Regions from separate parts of the Pseudoalteromonas sp. S4492 genome, predicted to be linked through region 2. Evidence: riboswitches for the same ligand, from Rfam matches in the RefSeq annotation. Region 2 holds a riboswitch; the other holds the start of a gene.

Region 1 (3,418 bases), on a different contig from region 2:
ATCTATCGTTGAACCAGATAACAATTTAGCTAAAAATTCGCTGTCGTGATTAATCGCAAAATTATCAGCGAGCTTGTCATTGAAGAGCAGCAATTGCGGCTCAGCAACGGCGCTAGGCATATCTTTAATCGCAAGTAGTTCACTAATATCTGTGTATCGAGTTTGCAGTTTCATAACTGTCCTTAACGTGTTGCGACACCTACGCGGTTATCACCTACACCATAAGCCACGAGCTGACTAAGTGCCTGCAGGCTGTAGCCACTTTGCTGTTGTAATTCATTGAAGAAGTCTTGCGCCGCTTGTAATGACTTTTTAGTTTGTAAGCCGCCATCAATCAACTCATGGGCACGCAAGTAGGCTTCTACATCGCGAGAAAGCAAAAAGGTATCTTTACCAAGCGCTCGCAAAGCGTAAGGGCCAGTGTTGCCTCCTAATCGAGCGCCATGTTTTTTAAGATAAGCCCACAGACCAATAATATTGTCAGTTGGCCAATCTGCGATAAATTGACTGAAGCTGCCATGTTTCTCAGCAACTTCGTGGATCATGTACGCATTTTCAGGGATCGTTTGTACTTTTTTGAAATTTCGGATGATACGTTCGTCACTGGCCTTTTGCTCAAGCATATCCGGTGGCATCATCAATAATTTTTCTACGCTGAAATCCCAAAACACATCACGAAAACCAGCCCATTTATTATTGATTACAGACCAATAAAAGCCGCTTTGAAATACTTTACGCGTAAACTCTTCTAACCATAAATCGTCATTCATTTTGGCAATATCAGTATCATCGAGCGGGTTTGATAACAGCGCATGCAGCATTTCTTCACTGCCCTTTCGAGATACGGCTCGTTGATAAATATCGTTGAATTTTTCCATCATTTTTCCAATTTATTTGGTTAACGCTAAGTGTACGTAAAAACACGGTTATACGTAACCATGTTGCAAAATCGGTCACTAAAAAACAAATCCTTCGCCTTGACACCTAGATGGCTAAAATGCTTTAATCGCCGCCAATACCCTATTTAACTATGTTGGCTTTAACCTTTAAAGCGAGCATAAAGGGCTGGAAGAGGTGCGTTATTCAGGTAGCGTATGGGAAGAGCACAGACTCTGATGATCATACGTGAGGGGAATTAACGCCGAGAAGTAACACCGTTTGTGAGGTGCTTATTTCGGGCGACTGGGCTGAATCCCAGCGACTGTCACCAACAATAGCAAAACGCTATTGATTAGTTTGGTGGAGAGCTTCTGGTCTTAGTATAATAAGGCCGTTGCGTCTTTATTATTTTAAGCCCATTCGCTCTTCGAATTATACCTTGTTCGAATGACGACATGCGGCTCCATTCAATTGCTCCCGCATAAACTCTTCGAATACCTTATAAGTTCGTGAGAGATGATCAACAATTTTGATTTAAACGACTATCCATTATGGACAGCGCTTGTCACGCCATTTTCTGAATCTGGCGAGGTCGATTACACGGCCCTTGAACAACTGGTCGCTGAGCAGCAAGATGCAAATAACGGCATTTTATTGCTTGGCAGTACCGGTGAAGGACTGGCGCTTTCACTCAAAGAGCAACAAGCCATTGTTGAGCATGTTTGCCAATTAGCACCGACTGTACCACTCATGGTTGCTGTGGGCGGCATGAACCTCAAGCAACAAGTTGCTTGGGTTGAATACTGCAACCAACTACCTATTCATGGCTATCTATTGGGCTCACCTCTGTATGCAAAACCTGGGGTTGTTGGCCAAACACATTGGTTTGAAAGCCTACTCAACGCAAGCCATCACCCTTGTATGTTGTATAACGTACCAGGACGTAGCGCAGTTGAGATCTCACCGCAGGTGATCAAAAACCTTGCTGAACACAAAAACCTTTGGGCTTTAAAAGAGGCCAGTGGCGACATTAGCAAATTTGAAGGCTTTAGAACGGCATCACCAACATTAGCCATTTTCAGTGGCGATGATGCACTTATGCCGTATTTTGCTCAAGCTGGTGCCAAAGGTTTAGTTTCGGTTGCCGCGAATGCTTGGCCGATTCAAACCCATGAGTTTGTTAAACGCAGTTTAAGTGGTCAATACCCAAATCTATTCACCGATTGGTCGCAAGCAATCCAAAGTTTATTCGCTGTAGCAAATCCAATCCCCGTAAAAGTACTGATGCACCTGCAAGGTAAAATAAATACCCCGCATTTACGTCCGCCGCTTACACATTTAGAGCTTGAGCAAACAGACAGCATCACCCACGCAAACAACACAATTTTATCTTGGAACTAAAAACAGGTTTTATCATGAGCTGGTTAGAATTATTAAACAACTTAGAATCAGGCGCAGTTCGCGCAGCAACACAAGACGAGAACGGCAACTGGCACGCCAATGTTGAAGTTAAACAAGGCATTTTAGAAGCCTTTAAGAATGGTACAAATACCGAGTTCCCGGGTGGTTTTGTTGATAAGCACAACTTAGCACCACAAGGCTTTGCAGCAGATGCAGGCGTGCGTATGGTACCAGGTGGTAGCAGTGTTCGTCGTGGCGCACACGTTGCCAAAGGCACCATTATCATGCCACCAGCGTATGTAAATATTGGCGCATTCATCGACGAAGGCACAATGGTCGACAGCCACGCATTAGTGGGTTCATGTGCACAAGTGGGTAAAAATGTTCACCTAAGTGCGGCAGTACAATTAGGTGGCGTACTTGAGCCAATTGGTGCCAGCCCTGTGGTTATTGAAGATGGCGCATTCATCGGTGCAGGCTGCGTTATTGTTGAAGGTGTGGTTGTGAAAAAAGGTGCTGTACTTGCGCCGGGTGTTCGCTTATCGGCAACCATTCCTGTCTACGATTGCGTTAACGAGCGCCAGCTAGACAAAGGTGAAGCAATTCCAGAAAACGCGATTGTGATCCCAGGCTCTCGTCCAGCTTCAAATGCATGGGGTCGTGAACAAGGTCTAAGCATGTCGTGTGCATTGATCGTGAAATACCGTGACGAACAAAGCGATGCATCATTACTGTTAGAAGAGGTTTTACGTTAATGAGCTTTTTGAGCACGCCTATCAAGCAAGCGGTTGAACAAGTTTCAACGCATCTTGATACGCCATTTTTTATCTATGATTTAGATAAATTAACTGCACATTTAAATCAACTGACTGCACAAACCGATGTAAAACTTTGGTATGCCGTTAAGGCCAACCCACTGTCTCGCATTATTCAATGTTTAGACAGCGCAGGGTTTAACTTTGATGTTGCAAGTAAAGGTGAACTTGAGCAAGTACTTGCCCAAGGCATCGATAGCAAGCGCGTGCTCAACACAGGGCCTGCAAAAAGCCCTGCACAAATTTCACATTTTATTGCTCGCGGCGTACGTACTTTTGTGGCCGAGAGCATTAACCAAGTTCGCTGGTTAAACGAACAAGCA
Region 2 (3,418 bases):
GAAACTACTTGCTCCTAATATATTCGAAGAATTGAACAAACATGATTTCAGCGCGAGTAGCAACTCTATTGAAGGCTTTGATATAAGTGTTGTGGCACAAAAAAGCACTGACTGGCAGTGCTCTTTTATTAACTTTAGTGACTTACGCCGCGACTTGGCTTTCTAATAGTCGGCTGTGGATAGCCTGAACTACATAATCTGACTCGCTTTGTTCAACTAAGAAGCACAGGTTATGTTTACTTGCACCGTGGCAAATTAAACGAATATTAAAATCGCTTAATACCTGCATTAAGTTCATTTCTTGCTGACGTAATTGAATTTCAGAACCAATTAAAGCCACCAGCGTTAAGTTATTTTCAACCGATACATGACAAAATTCAGAAAGCTTATCTAAACAGGCTTGATCAAGCTCTGGACGTGATGCATTCGGTGCGTTATCCAACGTAATTGCAACACTGATCTCAGAAGTAGTAACCAAATCAACCGAAATATTAAATTCGCTTAAAATGGTGAATACACGGGCTAAGAAACCGCTCGCAAGGAGCATTTCTGGGCTTTTAACCGTTAATAGAATCTGGTTTTTACGCTGTGTTACCGCACGAATACCTGGTTGCTGAGACTTTTCTTTTTCAATCCATGTACCACCTAATTGCGGCTCACGGCTTGAACCAACAAACACACTAATGTGGCTACGGCTTGCCGGTAAAATAGTAGCAGGATGCAGTACTTTTGCACCAAACGTTGCCATTTCTGCCGCTTCATCAAAGCTTAAGCGTGCAATTGGGCTTGCTTTAGCGCATAAACGCGGATCAGTACTGAAAATACCGACTACATCGGTCCAAATATGCACGCTTTTTGCGTTAATTGCTTCAGCGAGTAATGCAGCACTGTAATCTGAACCACCACGGCCTAAAGTAGTCGTTTGATTGTGTTCATTGCTACCAATAAAGCCTTGGGTTACCACAACCTGATCATCAAGTAGCGGTACTAAATGCTCTTTAGCTGCCGCAGCGGTTGCTGCAACATTTGGGGTAGCTTTAGCAAATTGGCTATCTGTTTTTAGCACTTTGCGAACATCAAAACGCACCGCATCAAGACCTTGGCCACGTAACACTTGAGTAAACAAATACGATGATAAACGCTCACCAAAGCTCAGTAGCTCATCTTGCTCAGCTACTGACTTTGCGCCTTCTGACGCTAGATTTTGAAAAGCCTTAAGCGTTTCATTAAAGCCATGTGCTAAATCAGCATCAAGCGACAGCTCTGCCAAGATTGCTTCTTGTATGGCGACTACGCCAGTAATATGTTCATCACGCTCAGCCGCGCTCAAATCACGTTTACACAATGCAACTAAATGGTTTGTCACGCCCGCACTGGCACTCACAGCAACTATACGTACTTGATTATCAGCACAAACGATTTCTGCACAGCGGCTCATAGCATCAAAGTTAGCTACACTGGTGCCACCAAATTTTGCAACAACGTAATCTGATTTTGTGTTGGCGGCTAATTGGGTATTCATGTCGTCTCCTTTTGTGGAAAACTATCCACAGTAATTCAAGAAGAACTCGGCAAGGGGGTGCTTTGAAAATAAAGAGTAGTCCATGCCAGAAGCTCTCCACCTAGTTTGGTGACAGTTTTGAGGATTCAGCCCCATAAACCGAAAAATAACCGTGACGTCCGGTTAATTTTCTCGGCGAGTACTTCCCTCATTAATGGTCATCGGCGTTCGTCACCTCACATTAATTACCTAAGTATCGCACCTCTTCTGAATGTTAAGTTAACACCTGGTTAAAATAACAAAGCCTGCAGTTAAAAGCAGGCTTCGAAAGTTAACGTTTAGACGTCTAGCTGTCAAGTTGTTTTATGAAATTAAACTGCCCGCTAAGTGCGAACCGTAATAACCAACGGTATAAGCAATTAATAAATAAACCGACATTTTAAGATAGCTCATAAAGGTCAGTGCCTTAACCTTACTCATGGCAATAATACCTGCCGCAGAGCCGATTATAAGCATTGAGCCACCTACCCCAGTTGCGTAAGTAAACGACAGCCATTGCTGAGGGCTCATCACAATATCAGCTTTTAAAAGTGCTGCAGTCAGAGGTACGTTATCTACCGCTGCTGATAATAGCCCCATCAAGTAGTTGGCATATTCCGGTGCCATCAACTCATATAAGTGAGTAAATTTAGCAAGCATGCCAACTTCTTTTAATGCGCCAACCAGCAATAACACACCAACGAAGAACAATAAGGTGTCGTATTCAATTTCACGTATATAATCGATGATTTTTTTGTTAACGTCTTTTTTGCGCATTAAGAATTGTGCAACCAAAAACATCAGTGATAAACCAAATAAAAAGGTTAATAGCGGTGGTACACTGTAAAGTACGCTTAAAGTTAACGTGGCAATAATCGTCGAGAAGAAGATAACCGCAATGGTTATATCTGTTTTTTCAATTCGACGCGCGGTTTGTTTTTCAAATACTACATTACCCGACATACCCACCGATAGCATCGCTGCTAACAGTGCCACACTTGAAAGCGCAGGGACAATCAACAACAACAGGTGTCCTATCGTCACTTTTTCATCTAAGAAAATCATCAAGGTCGTAACATCACCGGTGATCAGCGATACCCCACCCGAGTTAACACTAAATACAATTAAGGTTGCATATTTTATTAATTTTTTAGGATCTAATTTCAGCGACATCACCACAGCAAGCGAGATTAAAGTCGCGGTTATGTTGTCTGATATTGATGAGAATAAAAATGCAAAGCCACCAATCAGAAACATCAGCTTTCGTTCACTGATTTGATTTGGCATAATTTTATGAACAATATTCTGGATAAAGCCTTTAGAGTTTAAATACGCTACAAAGGTCATTGCAGCCATTAAAAATAGCCACAAAGTCGCGATCTCTAAAATGTTGTGATCCAGTTGGTGTTGTATGGTTTCTGGGCTTTGCCCATGAATTGGAGAGATAAATAAGATAATCCAGCATAAAGTGCCAAAAAAAAGCGTCGTTTTGGCCTTGTTTACATGGATAATATCCTCTATAACGATAAGCAAAAATGCCACCGCTATCAGGGTTAGGATAAGTGGGGTTACCATGGTGTTTGAACAACCTTTATAAAAATGTAAAAATTGTAAGTCGAGTGTTTCGGCGCGGATTCTAGCAGCATAGAAAGCATAAAACTATTCTCAATTACATAATTTACTACTAATCGCTAACACCAAAGTCTGAATTTACTGGAGCTTTATGATCCCAGCTAAAAAGTTATTAAATACCCTTACTGAACATTGGGGGGTGTTAGAACTGCTATTTAAACGTTTTAAGATGGCTGATTTCAGCTTAAAAGACGTACAAAATGCGATAAAACAAAAACAACCTTCCTGGTCAAATGAACGCATTTA

Evidence for each region. A riboswitch is a leader RNA that binds a small molecule or an ion and turns the genes downstream of it on or off. The one in region 2 is predicted to bind lysine.
Region 1: it holds a riboswitch for lysine, as region 2 does, so the genes downstream of both, dapA (4-hydroxy-tetrahydrodipicolinate synthase) here and lysC (lysine-sensitive aspartokinase 3) in region 2, are expected to answer to the same signal.

Annotation. Positions count from the first base shown of each region.
Region 1 covers NZ_PNCP01000046.1:13,867-17,284, reverse strand. The annotation lists gene CWC28_RS15720 (protein adenylyltransferase SelO) at 1-174, opposite strand, end outside; gene CWC28_RS15715 (DNA-3-methyladenine glycosylase I) at 183-878, opposite strand; lysine riboswitch at 1,062-1,258, shown strand; gene dapA (4-hydroxy-tetrahydrodipicolinate synthase) at 1,396-2,280, shown strand; gene CWC28_RS15705 (2,3,4,5-tetrahydropyridine-2,6-dicarboxylate N-succinyltransferase) at 2,295-3,035, shown strand; gene CWC28_RS15700 (PLP-dependent decarboxylase) at 3,035-3,418, shown strand, end outside.
Region 2 covers NZ_PNCP01000036.1:198,178-201,595, forward strand. The annotation lists gene CWC28_RS11475 (4'-phosphopantetheinyl transferase family protein) at 1-166, shown strand, start outside; gene lysC (lysine-sensitive aspartokinase 3) at 143-1,522, opposite strand; lysine riboswitch at 1,604-1,776, opposite strand; gene nhaD (sodium:proton antiporter NhaD) at 1,865-3,115, opposite strand; gene CWC28_RS11490 (MksB family condensin complex protein) at 3,264-3,418, shown strand, end outside.